Regions from separate parts of the Rossellomorea sp. NPDC071047 genome, predicted to be linked through region 1. Evidence: riboswitches for the same ligand, from Rfam matches in the RefSeq annotation. Region 1 holds a riboswitch; each other region holds the start of a gene.

Evidence for each region. Region 1 has a riboswitch for S-adenosylmethionine ahead of ACQKFO_RS12675 (methionine ABC transporter ATP-binding protein). Riboswitches for the same ligand answer to the same signal wherever they lie in the genome.
Region 2: linked by a shared signal. The riboswitch ahead of ACQKFO_RS14000 (methionine ABC transporter ATP-binding protein) and the one ahead of ACQKFO_RS12675 (methionine ABC transporter ATP-binding protein) in region 1 are both predicted to bind S-adenosylmethionine.
Region 3: linked by a shared signal. The riboswitch ahead of ACQKFO_RS22010 (Na+/H+ antiporter NhaC family protein) and the one ahead of ACQKFO_RS12675 (methionine ABC transporter ATP-binding protein) in region 1 are both predicted to bind S-adenosylmethionine.
Region 4: linked by a shared signal. The riboswitch ahead of ACQKFO_RS04295 (YezD family protein) and the one ahead of ACQKFO_RS12675 (methionine ABC transporter ATP-binding protein) in region 1 are both predicted to bind S-adenosylmethionine.

The regions. Positions count from the first base shown of each region.
Region 1 is NZ_JBNNJT010000003.1:121,731-125,943, reverse strand. It holds gene ACQKFO_RS12685 (thioredoxin family protein) at 1-71, shown strand, start outside; gene ACQKFO_RS12680 (SCP2 sterol-binding domain-containing protein) at 350-700, shown strand; SAM riboswitch class I at 813-919, shown strand; gene ACQKFO_RS12675 (methionine ABC transporter ATP-binding protein) at 1,069-2,091, shown strand; gene ACQKFO_RS12670 (methionine ABC transporter permease) at 2,088-2,756, shown strand; gene ACQKFO_RS12665 (MetQ/NlpA family ABC transporter substrate-binding protein) at 2,772-3,593, shown strand; gene ACQKFO_RS12660 (carboxymuconolactone decarboxylase family protein) at 3,733-4,098, shown strand.
Region 2 is NZ_JBNNJT010000003.1:420,109-424,321, forward strand. It holds gene ACQKFO_RS13990 (MetQ/NlpA family ABC transporter substrate-binding protein) at 1-185, opposite strand, end outside; gene ACQKFO_RS13995 (methionine ABC transporter permease) at 207-872, opposite strand; gene ACQKFO_RS14000 (methionine ABC transporter ATP-binding protein) at 862-1,875, opposite strand; SAM riboswitch class I at 1,946-2,051, opposite strand; gene chbG (chitin disaccharide deacetylase) at 2,540-3,235, opposite strand; gene ACQKFO_RS14010 (GntR family transcriptional regulator) at 3,256-3,981, opposite strand; gene ACQKFO_RS14015 (6-phospho-beta-glucosidase) at 4,203-4,213, shown strand, end outside.
Region 3 is NZ_JBNNJT010000009.1:21,943-26,155, reverse strand. It holds gene ACQKFO_RS22015 (MFS transporter) at 685-1,857, opposite strand; SAM riboswitch class I at 2,078-2,182, shown strand; gene ACQKFO_RS22010 (Na+/H+ antiporter NhaC family protein) at 2,269-3,585, shown strand; gene ACQKFO_RS22005 ((S)-benzoin forming benzil reductase) at 3,677-4,213, opposite strand, start outside.
Region 4 is NZ_JBNNJT010000001.1:814,519-818,731, reverse strand. It holds gene sat (sulfate adenylyltransferase) at 1-694, opposite strand, end outside; gene ACQKFO_RS04305 (inorganic phosphate transporter) at 736-1,797, opposite strand; gene ACQKFO_RS04300 (phosphoadenylyl-sulfate reductase) at 1,816-2,514, opposite strand; gene ACQKFO_RS04295 (YezD family protein) at 2,615-2,770, opposite strand; SAM riboswitch class I at 2,857-2,962, opposite strand; gene ACQKFO_RS04290 (MaoC/PaaZ C-terminal domain-containing protein) at 3,127-3,528, opposite strand; gene ACQKFO_RS04285 (MaoC family dehydratase N-terminal domain-containing protein) at 3,525-3,974, opposite strand; gene fabG (3-oxoacyl-ACP reductase FabG) at 3,996-4,213, opposite strand, start outside.

The sequences.
Region 1 (4,213 bases):
AGGAAAGGATTTATGCCTTTCAATCCGTGCCATTTTTATATGAAACCTTAAACAAAACCGCGGATAGCTAGAGGGATAAGAGACCTTTTGGGAGAAGGTCTTTTTTATTTGTCTAAATTCACCTATTTTTCTATGAAATCCAATTATAGAACGATTTTCTTTCTACATACGAAGACATATTTCTCGGGAAATGTTGCGAATGACATCATTTTTTGACTGGTTATCATCCAAATTCTTACTGTTCGACAAATTAGATGGACCTGTTCAAAACATGTCGAGAAAGTATAAGAGGGGAAAATACCTAAAAGTGGAATTGTTATTATATAGAAGTTTCACTGGGAGGGTATTCATGCGAATAAATTTAGAGGGATTAGTAGATCAATGTCATTCAAGGTATCACTTACGACTCTTATTTCCAGATAGCCCGTTTATTCTTCAGTTTGATTGTGGGAAAAATTTGTACGGTATTTCGATTTCGAGTAAGGGATGCACAGTGTTGGATGAATTGGATAGGGATGCTCATTTCGTCATTGAAGGAATGGAGGAAACAGTGATTTCTCTACTTATGGGGGAAGAACGGTTGTCTCAACTGATTGAGGACGGATCCCTGGAAGTAAGGGGAGGATATCGTCCGCTATTATTTGTGGAGTCAGTTCTTTGGCTAACAAGATCCAGAGAAAAAGAGCCGGTTGAAGTTTAAACATCAAGTAGCAAAAAAATAATTGACACACTCTATATCCGGTGATAGAATCTCTCTTGTAGCAAATTTTCAGAGTCTTTAACTATTCCAAATAATTTAATAATATACTTTACTCTTATTTAGAGAGGTGGAGGGACGTGCCCTATGAAGCCCGGCAACCGTCAATGAAAATTGAAATGGTGCCAATTCACTCAAAGCATTTGCTTTGAAAGATGAGAGAAAGGATAGTCCTATATGATTATGCCTTTCTGCTTATCGCAGGAAGGCATTTTTTTGCTTTTAGAAAAAGGAGCATGAAACATCAGGTAAGTACAACTATAATTCTGATTAAACAGGTCGTTTTACTCCGAAAGAAGGTGGAATACAACATGATTACCATTTCAGATGTGAAGAAAATATATCAATCAAAATCGGGTCCGATCTCAGCCGTTGATGGGGTCAATATTGATATTGCCCAAGGAGAAATTTTTGGAGTGATTGGCTATAGTGGGGCAGGTAAGAGTACGCTGATCCGGATGCTTAATGGTCTTGAAGTTCCTACAGATGGAATAGTGGATGTGAATGGCCAAATCGTTTCCCAGGTAAAGGGGAAGCAGCTGAGGGAAGCAAGACAGTCAATAGGCATGATTTTTCAACACTTTAATCTCCTTTGGTCTCGTACTGTATTAGAAAATATCCAGTTTCCATTAGAAATTGCTGGAGTATCAAAGAAAGAGAGAGTCCAAAGAGCTAATGAATTATTAAAGCTTGTAGGCTTGGAAGGCAGAGGAGATGCCTATCCGTCTCAACTGAGCGGCGGACAGAAACAACGAGTGGGGATTGCAAGATCCCTTGCTAACAATCCCGATGTCCTTCTATGTGATGAAGCTACTTCCGCTTTAGATCCACAAACAACCGATTCAATCCTTGATTTATTGGTGGATATTAATAAACGCTTAGGGCTGACAATTGTCCTGATCACTCATGAAATGCATGTGATTCAGAAGATCTGTCACCGGGTTGCAGTCATGGAACAGGGAAAAGTCGTGGAACTCGGGGATGTATTGGAAGTGTTCCGAAATCCACAAGAGCAAGTGACAAAGCGTTTCGTGAGAGAAGTCTCTGAAGTAAAGGAAACGGGTGAAACCATTGATCACCTACTGACGCAATATCCTAATGGAAAAGTACTGAAATTTACTTTTGTAGGTGAATCAACTGAGCAGCCGCTCATCACCACCCTGATAAGAAAGTTTGACTTGGATGTAAACATCCTGCAAGGACAAATCTCCCAAACCCAAAAAGGTGCCTATGGAACGTTATTTGTTCACCTCGATGGGGATGAACAAACCATCAAAGATGCATTAGCGTATGCTCAAACGCAACTGGTTCAAGTGGAGGTGGTGAGAGGATGATCGAAAATTTATTTCCAAATGTAGATTGGGAGAAGATGTGGGAAGCAACCCTCGAAACCCTGTATATGACCGGTATGTCTGTATTGATTACCTTTGTACTCGGAATGATCCTTGGGATTTTGCTCTTCCTTACTTCTAAGGACAATCTATGGGATAACAAACTGACATATACGATTACAAGTGCAGTCGTAAATGTGTTCAGATCGATTCCCTTCATTATATTGATCGTGTTGTTGATTCCGTTCACCAAGTTTTTATTGGATACAATCCGTGGAGCGAATGCAGCTCTGCCGGCACTGATTATCGGAGCTGCTCCGTTTTACGCCCGTATGGTAGAAATAGCTTTAAGAGAAGTGAACAAAGGCGTTATCGAAGCCGCGAAAGCGATGGGGGCAAAGACTAGCACAATTATATGGAAAGTACTCATACCAGAATCCATGCCGGCTTTGATTTCAGGAATTACGGTGACTGCCATCGCCCTTGTCGGATACACGGCAATGGCCGGGGTCATCGGAGCTGGCGGACTTGGGAATTTAGCTTATTTAGATGGCTTTCAACGAAGCAGGGAAGACGTGACGATGGCCGCAACCATTATGATTTTACTCATTGTGTTTGCGATTCAGATACTGGGTGATTTCTTTACAAATAAATTAGATAAACGATAGAAGGAGAGAAATTAAATGAAAAAATGGGTAGCAGGAGTTATAGCAGCAACAAGTATTTTTGGGTTGGCCGCATGTGGAAGTGATTCAGGTTCTGGAAAAGATGAAAAGGAATTGGTAGTAGGAGCTTCTAATATTCCACACGCTGAAATCCTTGAAAAAGTGAAGCCTGTCTTAGAAGAAAAAGGGATCGACTTGCAAATTGAAACGTATCAGGACTATATCCTCCCTAATAAAGATCTGGATAATGGTGATATTGACGCAAACTATTTCCAAACCACGCCTTATATGGACTTGCAAATGAAAGAAAATGAATATGATTTTGTCAATGCAGGCGGAATTCATATTGAGCCGATCGGCGTTTATTCTAAGAAATACAAATCTCTAGAGGAGCTTCCTGAAGGTGCTACCATCTTAATGAGTAACTCTGTATCGGATCATGGACGTATCCTTACATTATTAGAGAAAAAAGGTCTCATCACGTTAAAGGATGGGGTGGAAAATACGCAGGCCCAACTTGAAGACATCAAGGAAAACCCTAGAAACCTTCAATTTGATTATGAGTACGAAGCAGCCCTTCTCCCACAAATGTATGAAAACGAAGAAGGGGACGCGGTCGTAATCAATTCTAACTATGCCATTGATGCAGGGTTGAAGCCCCTTGAAGATTCAATTGCCATTGAAGATAGTAACTCTCCTTATGTGAATGTGATTGCAGTTAACAAAGGTGATGAAAGTAAAGAGGAAGTAAAAGCTTTAGTGGAAGCATTGCGTTCAAAGGAAATACAGGACTTCATCAATGAAGAATGGGATGGAGCTGTAGTGCCGGTAAGTGAATAAGGTGAGCAAACCTGATTCTGTCACTGTACAGAATCAGGTTTTTTTCATTGTAAGGTCTCCCCAAATTTTTAACATAAACATTTCCTTATTGGTTCATACTATTTTCGATGAATCTATTTCAGAAATGGAGCTGAATGAAATGCAGATGGAACCAAGAAATACAACAGAAGCTGCCCTTCATGATTATAAAATGGGACTTGGGATCTTCACGGAAAAAATGCCTGAGCTGGCTGAACAGTATAATACGTTCACTGAGCACTGCTTTAGAGAAGGAGTTCTTTCTAAAAAAGAAAAGCAATTGATCGCGTTAGGAATCAGCCTCTATTCCCAGGATGAATATTGCATCATCTACCACACCAAAGGTTGCCTTGATCAAGGGTGTACAGAAGAAGAAATCCTTGAAGCAATCGGAGTAACGGCTGCATTTGGAGGCGGAGCGGTCATGAGTCAGGCCGTCACATTAATCCAGCAATCCATTCAGGATTTAAATCAGTTAAAACAATAAGTGAAGGATGAAATCGAGGGGGAGAAATTCTCCTTGATTTTTTTGTTGAATTTAGTGTTTGAACAAGGCTTTTTACTCAATTACATAAAATCTGCCTGGGCTTTGTCAATTTGTG
Region 2 (4,213 bases), 300 kb from region 1:
TCAACCGTGTATCCTTTTTCTTCAAGACCGGGCTTGATCGCTTTTGTCACCATATCACTGTAAGGTCCGGATGTCGCTCCAATGGTCACTTCTTTTTTGTCTTCCGAGCTTGCTTCGTCCCCTCCGCAAGCTGCAAGAATGCTCATTGTTACCGCTAATGCTACGAATAAAATCAATTTTTTCACTTATTGTCCCCCCTAAAGTAGTTATCGTTTATCGACTAACCGTGCAAACACATCACCCGTATATTGGATGAGCTGAACTAAACAAATTAAAATGACAACGGTCGTGATCATCACGGTATTGTCATATCGGTAGTAACCGAAGCGAATTGCCAGGTCCCCGACTCCGCCTCCACCGACGATGCCGGCCATGGCTGAATAGGCGACTAAACTGATCGTTGTAATCGTGATCGCTTGAATCACCGCCGGACGAGCTTCCGGTAACAGCACGTCCTTGATGATCATCCAAGGGCTTGCTCCTACCGAAACCGATGCTTCAATGACACCTTTATCAATTTCGCGCAATGACGTTTCTACCATTCTCGCAAAAAACGGAATTCCCGCAACAGAGAGTGATACGGATGCTGCCGTCGGTCCAATCGTGGTACCGGTCAATAGTTTGGTTAATGGTAAGAGTGCGACTAATAGAATGATGAACGGAACCGACCGCACCATATTGACGACAAATCCAACGACCTTTTTGATCAAACTATTTTGTAAAAACAAGCCTTTGTCTGTTACGAAAAGAAGGATCCCCAGCGGTAATCCCACTAAAATCGCGACTCCCAGTGAAATCCCCACCATATATACCGTTTCAAAAAAGGCTTTATTCAATTCTGGTAAAATCGCAGTCAATGAATCAGGCAGCATCCTCAAGCACCTCCAAGCTCTGCGTCTTCAGCGTGATGAACCGGATCGCCGCTTCAATTTCTTCATGGGAACCGATCAGTTCCATGATGAAAATCCCCAGTGGCACTTCCTGAATATATTCAATCTTGCCATGCAGGATATTGCCTCTTACTTTGTATTTCTGGAACACTTCCGATACGACGCTTTCTTCTGCAATCGATCCTTTGAATTGGATTTTGATCAGTTTTCCTTTTCTTGATTCCACAAGGTGCTGCGGGAGTTCAAATTGAAGGATCGTTTCAATGAATTGCTTCGTTAAAGGCTGCTTCGGTTCGGCAAACAAGTCGTATACCGGACCTTCCTCCACGATTTTCCCGTCCTGCATCACGGCCATCCTGTCACAGATTTCCTTCACCACTTCCATCTCGTGGGTGATAAGAACGATCGTCAAACCCAATTCTTTGTTGATTTTCTTCAAAAGCTTCAAAATGGATTTCGTCGTATTCGGATCGAGTGCCGATGTGGCTTCGTCGCAAAGTAAAACCGATGGGTTATTCGCAAGGGCCCTTGCAATACCGACTCTTTGCTTTTGTCCTCCGCTGAGCTGGGCCGGATACGCTTCAGCTTTATCTGAAAGACCGACCATCTCCAGGAGCTCGACGACCCTGGGTTTGATTTTCGCTTTCGGCACACTCGCCGCTTTCAAAGCAAAAGCCAGGTTGTCAAACACCGTTTTGGATTTGATCAGGTGAAAATGTTGAAAGATCATGCTCGTTTTTTGACGGGCGAGTCTTAGTTGTTTGGACGTGAGCTTTGTAAAATCCTGTCCGTCAATGATGATTTCTCCTGATGTAGGGGTTTCCAATAGATTCAAGCAGCGAATAAGTGAACTCTTCCCCGCTCCACTGTATCCGACGATTCCAAAGATCTCACCCTTTTCGATCTTTACGGATACGTTATCGACACCGACCACCGTTTGCTTTTTTGTACTGTAGGTTTTAACTAGATTTCGAATCTCGATCAATGCGCACACCCCTTTTTTGTCCAATAAAAAATGCCTCTTTCAACTGAAAGAAGCATCGCCTGTTTATCTCGACTTATCTCTCAGAATGAAATCATTCTGCAGGAATTAGCACCGTTCCAATACTGGAGGTTGCCGGACGTCATAGGGCCTGATCCCTCGGTCACTCTGGATAATTGAAAGTATGTAATTTTCTAAATTTTTATCTTATAGAGGATAATACTGGGTATGTGAATGGAAGTCAATAGGAAATTTTTCAGTTATTTTTATGTAAGCGTTATCTTCGTTGGTGTACTAGGGAAGGTTTTTTTGTTTGGTGGACTTGGGTTTGATTCCGGGTGTTGGTTATCCATTTTTTTACAGTTGATAATATATTCTTAAAGTCGATAATATATCTCTAAAGTTGATAATAAAAGGACAAAAGTCGATAATAAAACTTCTCTTATCCTATCAATCCATGTATTTCACACCGATTTCAGATAAATTCATTCCTTAACACCATCTCAAAGACTTAAAAACCACACTAATAGTAATAAAAACCAATTCTTTTCACCTCGAATCTCCAAAACCAATACAAAAAGGCACTACCTTCCAAAGCAGCACCCCGATCATTTGTCATAACAACTCACAACCAAATATTCTAATCTCTCAAACAGCCAAACGAAAACTAGAAAGTCCACTCCTTAATCCCCGTCAACACATCCAACTCCCTCAACCTCTGCTCACAATAAGATGAATTCCCTTTCAAGTATGTATCAACATAAGCCGGATGACACATAATCTCAAGCGTCTCCCCTTCATCTCTGCTGTCCAATATCCTCTTCAATCCTTCAACCGTCACTCCGTCCCCATAAAAGTCCATCGAGAAACGATCGGTTAACACATTCATTGCGTCAAACCCATCACAGGGCACATTCCGGACCGGAACCCCAAAACGCTCCGACAATCTCTTCACAACCCGGATCAAAGGCCGAAAGCTATGAACATGGTGATGACTATCTATATGAGAAAGGGGCAGACCGAATGATAGGAATTTATCCATCTGAGCCTCCCATTCCATTTCAACCTCATCCACATTGATTTCTTTTTCTTCAAAAATCCCGCTGGTGTAACGGAAAAGCCCTCTCTCATTAACAAGAGACTGTACTCCGCCAGAAACTGGTCTCCCGCATGTCAGCGTTAAATGAATCCCAACCTGTAATTCCGGATAAATCTTCGCCAATTCCACCGCATGCAGAGTTCCCGGCATATTGACCAGCATCGTTGTTGAGTTGACAATTCCAAATCGATGACTATCAATAATGCCGTAGTTCACTCCCCGGCATAAACCAAAGTCATCTGCATTGACGATCACATTCCTCATAATCCCCCATCCCCTTTTCGCTAATAGGTTCTTTCTACAAGAAAGCTCGCTTTATCTCCTCTGAAGATCGCTTTGGAAAATTCGATCACCGATCCATCCTCTTCAAAAGCAGTTGTTTCTATTATAAAGCAAGGTGTCCCCTCTGGTACCTCAAGCTTCTCTGCCACTCGTTCATCTGCTAAAAATAACTCGATCGTTTCGACGGTTTTTTTAATTTTTATCTCAAACTGTGTTTCCAGGAGTTTGTAAAGAGATCTTTCACATTCTTCTTTATCAAGCCCGGGCGTCTTGTACCAGGGCAGATAGGCCACCTCATATTGCAGGGGCAGCCCGTCTGAATACCGGATTCTCTCTAAACGATTGACGGGATCTCCATTCTTCAATTCCAACGCTTTTTCCACTGTTGATTCTGCCGGGATGACATTCATGCTTAGTACCTTGATCTTAGGTTTCTTACCTTGTAATCTCAGTTGCTCTGTATAGTTGTCGATCGTCGAAGACAGGATTTGACTGACTTTCTGTTCTGCGACGAAGGTTCCTCTTCCTTGCTCGCGATACACGTAACCTTCAAGTGTCAGCTGCTGGAGCGCAGTCCGGATCGTCGTACGACTGACATTGAACTTTTCGCAAAACTCCGCCTCTGTCGGCAGTTTTGTATTCGGCGCATATTCTTTATTTTTAATCATGTGGATGATTTCTTCTTTTACATGCGAATGCAGGGCCTTTGCTTCTTGTGTCTCTTTCATTCTGTTTCTCCCTTCCACTTTCTTCCTATATTTGTTATAACACATCCACGTTCAATTCTCTATTCCTATTCATTTTATCATAAAAATAATTTGTTATTACAACTAAATAAATTTCAGTCATATATTTTATATTTGTTACTACAATATATAGACGAGTGAAAATTTGTATGATACATTATAAAAAATAGAAATCGCTTTCAAAATGAAGGGAGATCGGCAGAATGTCATTAAA
Region 3 (4,213 bases), on a different contig from region 1:
ACTAATATAGGAAAATTATTCCTTTTTACATTTTTTTACAAGACTCTGTCAATTCGTGTGTGCTGGATAGCCGAACGGGGTCTCGGCACGGAGCTTAATAAATGGCTCTTTTCACAAAGATTGTTGTTTTCTAGCATAAAATCTGCCAGGGCTCTGTCAAGCAGGTTTATGCTGGATGGTGAGGGGAACTGCTCCGCTTTCCGCGGACGTTCGGCCGAGCCTCCTCAGCTTCGCTTCCGGGGTCTCGGCACGACCGTACTTCCGCAGGAGTCTGCGCAGTTCCCCTCACCATCTTTAACAGTTTTTTCATGACAGAGCTTCAAGGTGTGCAAGAAAACAAAATAAATAGAAAAAAATAATTCTTCTTCCTTAAAAGGAAATTCAAAGTTTACTTACATTTAATAAGATTGTTTGCTAAAAAGCTTGTTTAAATGGTTTTCGATTTAGGATTCATGCTTAGAAAGTTGATTGGAGCGGAAGGAGGCTCGACTCCTGCGGGAATAGCTGGACAGGTGAGACCCCGGAGGCGCAGCCGAGGAGGCTCACCGCCAGCCCCGCGGAAAGCGAGCATCCTGGAGCGGAAATCAACTATTACTTTCTCCTCTACAATAGCAACAAACTATACGAAAAGAGACCAATAAAAAAACGCCTGAAGAGTCTGTTCTCTTCAGGCGTTTTGATGTATTAATAAGCGAGTGCATTTTTCTTTTCTTCTTTCATGAGGACGAAGCAAAGGAAAATGCCTAAAAGGGATAGTACAGCGAAGAATAAGTATACCGTGTAAATGGAGTACGTTTCATAGATAAAACCGCCAACAAAGGTACTGAACCAGTTCCCCAGTCCGTTTCCGATTGCTGAATACACCGTAACGGCCGTTGCTGTAATGTGGGAAGGCGTGATTTCTTTAATGTACCGTAATCCGGCTGGAATAAACAGGCCAATGGCAAGACCTTGCATGACAGCCGATGAATAGACAAGCCATAGACTAGGTTCAGTAAAGTAAAAGAGCCAGCGGAGCATGGAAGCAGCACCTGCCAAGGCAGCGACGGTTAACAAACCGAATTTATCAATCCATCCACCGGCGATCCTCATAAAGGGGACCTCCGATAACACTGCAATCAGGAACGCAAGACCAATCCCTGCATACGTTCCACCTGAGTCTTCAACAAATAATCCAAAATACACATTGTTTGCCAGATTCGGGCCGAACACTAAGAATGTGACCGCTAAAAAGATAAGGAACTTTTTCATCGTGAATAATTCCTTCATCCCTGCCTTTAAATCAAGCTTGGCTGCCGCCCTCTCTTTCGGAAAACGGAACGAAAGGAATCCGGATAGGACTAAACAAATAAAGAAAGAGTAAAAAATGATGGTAGGCCCGATGAATCCTTCTGAAAGTCTTCCCATCATAAAGACTGCGATACCAAAGCCCAAAGAGCCGAACAGGCGGATATTTCCATAGTTATACCGGACTTTACTTGTATACTTCAAGCTTATACTATCGGATACAGGAATGATCGCACTTTGGAAGATTGCAACTAGAATGGCCACGATAAGCAGGCCATAGTAAAAGTCCATGAACAAGTAACCGAGTGCAAAGATCCCTGCTACTAAAGAGGTTAAACCAAGAACCAAGGTGGGACGATTGGTCGTGTCACTCACCATTCCCCATATAGGCTGGAAGAAAATCATCATAATGGGGCCTACAGACATGATCGTTCCAATCTGATAACCATTTAAGCCCACACTTTCGCTCAAATACACACTGAGTAAGGGATATAAACTACCAACACCGAAGAACGTCAATAAATAAAATCCTTGTAAGGTAAAAATTTGATTTCGTACAGTTCTTTCCACTACCGTATCCCCCAAGATGTTTTTTGTCTTCCTTATAGTAGACCTTGAACGGTCAATTGTCTATGAGTTTATACCTTATTATGGATAAAATCATACTTTTGTTGTTGGTAAGGAAGGAAATAGACTGATGTCCATGCTACAGAAAAAATTCCCGTTTGACTTTTTCCAGTAAACCCTTTAAAGTATGGAAGTATATTTAAATCAACTAAATACGATATTCTTCTTATCCAGAGAGACGGAGGGACTGGCCCTGCGATGTCTCGGCAGCGGACTCATATTGAGTGCTGTGCCACATCCAGCAAGCGAAATGCTTGAAAGATAAGAGGAGTGTTTCGTTCTTTTGAAACCTCTTCTTATTTTGGAAGAGGTTTTTTGTATGTTAGTAAATTGGACGTCAAAGGAGTGTTAGGAATGAATCAAGAAAGAGGAAATTTATTGGCGTTACTGCCTTTGATCATATTTGTTTCACTGTTCCTTGGAGCAGGCATCATTTCGGGAGACTTTTATGCGTTTCCTGTACTAGTATCGATCATCATTGCATCTGTGGTAGGTCTTGTGATGAACCGAAAAGAGACATTAACGGCTAAGATTGAGCGTTTCGCTAAAGGAGCCGGTCACCCTGATATCATGATCATGGTCTTTATCTTCCTGTTAGCAGGAGCATTTTCCGGAGTGGCTGAAAAGATGGGGGCCGTTGATTCAACCGTAAACTTCGCCCTATCCGTGCTCCCTGGTAACTTGATCATCGTTGGATTATTTATTATTGCTGCTTTCATATCATTATCAATGGGTACGTCCATGGGAACGATCGCAGCACTTGCGCCAATCGGTGTCGGGATTAGTTCAGGTACAGATATTTCCATGCCCCTTGCGATGGCGACAGTTATTGGAGGAGCGATGTTCGGAGATAACTTATCATTCATTTCAGATACGACCATTGCAGCTGTTCGTACTCAGAAAACGGAAATGAAAGATAAATTTAAAGTGAACTTCTTCATTGTATTACCTGCTGCAATCGTGACAATGGTGATTCTCCTTGTTCTTACTATGGGGAATCAATCAACTGTCGGAGTGGAAAGCTTTAATTGGATTAAAATTCTCCCTTACCTTGGAGTTATCATCGGTGCTCTTGCAGGTTTAAATGTATTTGTCGTTTTGTTAGGCGGAATTGTTTTAGCTGGAATCATTGGATTCATAGATGGAAGCTTTACTCCAGCCAGTTATTTCGGCAGTGTGGCCGATGGAATGACAGGGATGGCAGAGATCGTGATTCTATCCGTACTGATTGGCGGAGTTGTCGAACTCATCCGTTATAACGGCGGTATTCAGGCTTTACTATATCATGCTACACGCAAAATCAAGTCTCCTCAGGGAGCACAGCTTGCTACTGCAGGATTAGTGAGTTCTACTAACCTTTGCACAGCAAACAACACGATTTCAATCATTATTGCCGGTCCACTTGCCAAATCGATTAGTGAAAACTATGGAGTCGATGCCCGTAAATCAGCCAGTATCCTTGATATTTTCTCTTGTTCGATTCAAGGGCTGATCCCTTACGGAGCACAGGCCCTGTTAGTGGCTGAAGTCGCGGGCATTTCACCGGTCAGCATTATCCCATATGCCTTCTACCCTATCTTGATTGCTGTTTGCGGTTTGATTGCCATTCGATTCGCACTACCGAAATTCACACGTAAATCAGCACCGGAAGCAAACTCGGTTCGATCTTAGTAAATGATAGTAGAGAGACAAATCCTTTGGGGTTTGTCTTTTTTTTGAGCTAAGAAAAAGCAGATTCCGTTTCCGGTAATCTGCTCACTTTTTATAACAAATCATTTACATGATAAAGCTTACCACTTTCGATTTCGCTTTCTGTTACGAGTTTAACCAGTGCATTAGCGACCGTATCCGTTTCACGAAGCATCCCTTCCTCTTTGTAGCGCTGAAAGGATTCTACATCGGCAAAGGCTTCTTTAGAGGAGGAACGGATTTCTCCCTGCATATCCGTATCCATGACACCCGGGCTGAAGGCAATCACTTGATGGCGGCTATGCTTTTTAGAAAGCTCCAGGCTTACGGTTTCCGTCAGCATGTTCACGCCGGCTTTGGTTGCGCAGTACGTACTCCATCCGTGAACAGGACGACTTCCTGCTCCTGAGCTGATATTGATCATGATCATCTTCGATTCGGAACCCCTGGCTGCTTTTAGCATCTCATTGGTGGAGATCATTGGAGATAGTAAATTCACATGCACACTCGTTTCAAGGGCTTGAGTTTCTACTTCACCAGACGGATTGATTGGTGTCACCACACCGGCATTTTGGACAACATAGACTCTGTCCGGTTGATAACCAAATAC
Region 4 (4,213 bases), on a different contig from region 1:
CATAACTCTCCATTCTGATGCCCGCGGAGATATCATCCGCCTTTGTTTCACCAACCAATGGATTTAAAAAGAGCGCATCAACGGTTTCCAATGCCGTTTTCTGAATATACTCATGGGCCCTGTGAACAGGATTTCTCGTTTGAAATCCTACAATCGTTTTCCATCCCTTTTCCTTAAAAAGCTTTCTGGTTTCACTCGGGTCAAATGTATACTCGTTGAACCGTTTGGAAAGACGTTTAATGAGACTGATCTTCCCACCTAGGTATACATCTCCACGTTGGAATAATTTCCTGACACCCGGATGATTCTCGTCGATCGTTCCGTATACGAGAAGGGCCTCTTTCTGTTTATCTGGTTCATAAATATCCTCTACTTCAATGAGTCCATATGTTTCACCCTTATAAACAAGGCGGCTCTTTAAGCCCTCCCTTACGTCTCTTGCTTCTTCTTTTGAAATGGGCAGAGTAATCGGGATGCTCCACACATTGCCATTTCGTAATCGTAATGTTTCCACCACATGATGATAATCAACTTCGGTCAAGAATCCATTTATTGGGCTGTATGCACCTATTCCAATGAGTTCCAAATCACTTAACGCGGTTTCGTCTAAAGGAATCTCATGGAGAATTTCCTCATAGGGTTCTTCCGGCAAATATGATTGAACAAGCTTTCCTCCGTGGGGCTGTAAACTCATCATTTATCCTCCTTAACATATTGTTTTAATCGGAATTAAGATTAAATCCCGCCTCCGTCTTCATGAACGGATCGCCTTTCTTCATTGATCACCCGCATGAGGGATAATGCTCCCACAGTAGCGATAATGACGCTTATTGGAACCACGATCGAATACATATCGCTATCGATCACGAGCTTTACCAAAAAATAAGAAATACTGAGTGAAATCAAGGGAGAGACCACCCATATTTTAACGATTTTTTTGACAATTTTCTTTTGCAGCATATGTTTTCCGTTCTTCGCCATCCCGAGGCCTATGATAGAGGACGAAGTAACCTGAGTCAGCGGGATCGGTAATCCATACAGTGAGCTCACCATCACAAGGATCGCTCCTGTAGATGAAATAACAATTCCTTCGGCTTTTGAATATTGTGTAATTTTTTTTCCGTTTGTTTCCACTACTTTTTTCCCCAGTAAGATAGCTCCGAGGGCAACGAATAAACCTCCCAGCCAAATCCCCCGCGATGGAGACATTAAACCTGCACCCACTAATGGACCGACGGCGTTGGCTACATTATTCATCCCTGCCGAAAAGGCTTCAAAGAACCCCGCGATGATCAAAAGGTATGCAAGCCACCTTTTTTCAAAATGGAAACCACGCTTTTCAAGCTTTACTAAACCTATACCGAATACCCATGTCACTCCGAAGGCAATGACCGGGACAATCACCCAAAATGACATGATCGTTAAGAGTGATTTCACATAAAGAACTTGATATGCGACTCCGACTCCTACAACCGCTCCGACCGTTACTTCACTTGTAGACAGCGGGATCCCGATCACATTTGCCAGAAACAAGGAAATGGTGGCGGATAACAAAATGATGACCACGATTTTGATGGAGAGTACATGTTGAGGGATAATCCCTGAACTTATGGTTTTCACTACTTCTCCACCACCTAATACCGCCCCGCTCAGGACACCGACTGCGCAGATCCATAATGCAACCCTGATGTTCTTTATGGCCCCTGCACCATACGCAACACCCATCGATGCTGCCGCTCCACTGGCACCAATGTTCATAGCGAAAAACAAACTTATGATCAGGGCGAATACTTCAATCAAAGAATGTCACCTCTTTTAATGAAGACCGCATTCGGTTTTCCCTTTTCCTTTCCATCTTCCGGAGCGGAGATCATTGATGTCTAAGGCTTTTGTTGTACAATGAAAGCATCCGATACTTGGATACCCTTGATCATGAAGGGGATTATAGGATAGGTTATGTTTATGGACATACCTCCAAATCTCTTTCCAGGTCCAGTGAATTAAAGGACAAATCTTAACCGATTGAAACTTATCATCTTTATTGATGAATTCAACTTGACTCCTTGTAGGTGATTGCTCCCTTCTTAATCCTGAAATCCAGGCATTTCCTTTAGATAATGTTTCTTTTAAAGGATCGAGCTTTCGAATTTGACAGCATTGGTTCGGATTTCGCTCCCACAGCTTATCACCATATGTTTCTGCTTGCTCTTGAAGCGTCAATTCAGGCTTTTTCATATTAATGGTGATACCAGGATACTTCTCCTTCACCTTTTCAATCGTTTCGTAGGTTTCTTTGAAATGAACACCTGTATCAAGAAATACTATGGTTGCTTCAGGTTGTACTTTGGTTAGGAGGTCGATTAATACGATCCCTTCTATCCCAAAACTGCATGCATATACGACACTTTCACCATAATGTTCATACGTCCACTCAAGTACGTTTACCGCTCCTTTATAGACCGGATCAATTTCAAATTGGATAGTTGGTTTTTTCCAAGTTTGATAGGTTAACATGATACACCCCTTTCCCGCTCATCCAAACAAAAAGAGGCGATAACAAGATAATAGGGATTTCCATTATCTGTGTTATGCGCCTCTAGTTTGTCTAGTCAGCTTATTTAATTCGCACTTTCTCGTTTTTCTCCAATTGAATGACTTTACCGTCTTGCACCACGATGGTAATTGATCCGAAACTCATCGTCTTCAACATCGAAGTGATCTTCTCGACTACTACATCATACTGTGCTTCTTGATTATTTTCTTTAGTCACATGATTCCCCCAATTTTCATCTTATCCAGAAAAATCATGAATGAAAAAAACAACCCTCCATTTTGGAAAGTTGTTCAGGTAAGGTTACCTTATCTTCCAAAATGACTTCACATTTTGCTGGAATTAGCACCTTACATAACGTAGGTTGCTGGGCTTCGCGGGGCCAGATCCCTCCACCACTCTGGATAAGAGTTATTAATTTTAATATTCTAAATAATATCACATTCTGCCGGGAAGTCAACCCGAGTTTTTCTATCGGATTTAAGTCTTTTGACTTATTTTTCTTGGAAATCATTCATTCTCTTTATTTCTATTCGCTTTATGAAAGCTATAGGACACTATTTTCACAAGAATAATCAAAATAATTGAAATATCAGTTTACCGTCAATCACTTTCTTCTGGTCCTGATTGACGGCAAAAACGTTAAAATACAAATGATCATTCTGTTTTTCTGATACTTCTGCAATCAATGTAATGACATCGTTCAAAAAAACCATCCCTTTAAAGCGGACGGTATACTCTTTGATAAATCCTTCTTCATAATGATCACTAAATAGCTTGGAGACATTACCCATTGTCCACATGCCATGAGCAATGACTCCTGGAAGACCCAGTTTATGGGCTTCCTCATCGATTGTATGAATGGGGTTATAATCCCCCGATGCACCTGCATATTTGATTAAGTCGATTCTCGAGACTGGCGCTAATTCAACAATGGGAAGCGTTTCACCTATATTAAAGGATGATAGTTTAGTCATTTTCCCAACCTCTCTCTGACCGCTTCAGTGATAATGACAATCGCCTCGGAGGAGAAAATATTGTTCCCTCCTGAATCTTCACCGATCTCTTCGATTACGAGAAAACCCAGTGTTCCTCCCGATCCTTTCCGCTCATAGTAATCTTTTATCTCCGTATAACACTGAATACATTCCCCGACCTTCAGTGGTCTTTCATAGTGAAAAGATTGTTCCCCATGAATCAACCCGACGTTTGGTAAATGAAAACCCTCAATCGTTCCATAGTCAAACACTCTGGGAAAAGTGGGGGGAGCGATATTCCCCCTGTATCTGGACCTTTTTCCTGCTTCTTCATCCACATATATGGGATGTGGATCACCGATGGCTTCAGCAAACTTATGAACCGCTCCTTTTTCCACATAGTTTTCTACGGAAGTTGAGCGTTTACCGATATAAGATTGAAACATATCCTTCACCCCTTTCGCCCATTAGGCTTTCGGCCCTCCAGCTACGTAGAGGATTTGTCCATTAACGAATGACGAGCTTTCATCGGCGAAAAACGCCACTGCATTCGCTATATCTTCCGGCTGTCCGCTTCTTCCTACCGGAATGCCTTGAAGACTCGCTTCCACCAGTTGTTCAAAGGTTATTCCGATCCGTTTCGCCGTTTCCCTGGTCATTTCCGTTTCTATGAACCCGGGGGCTA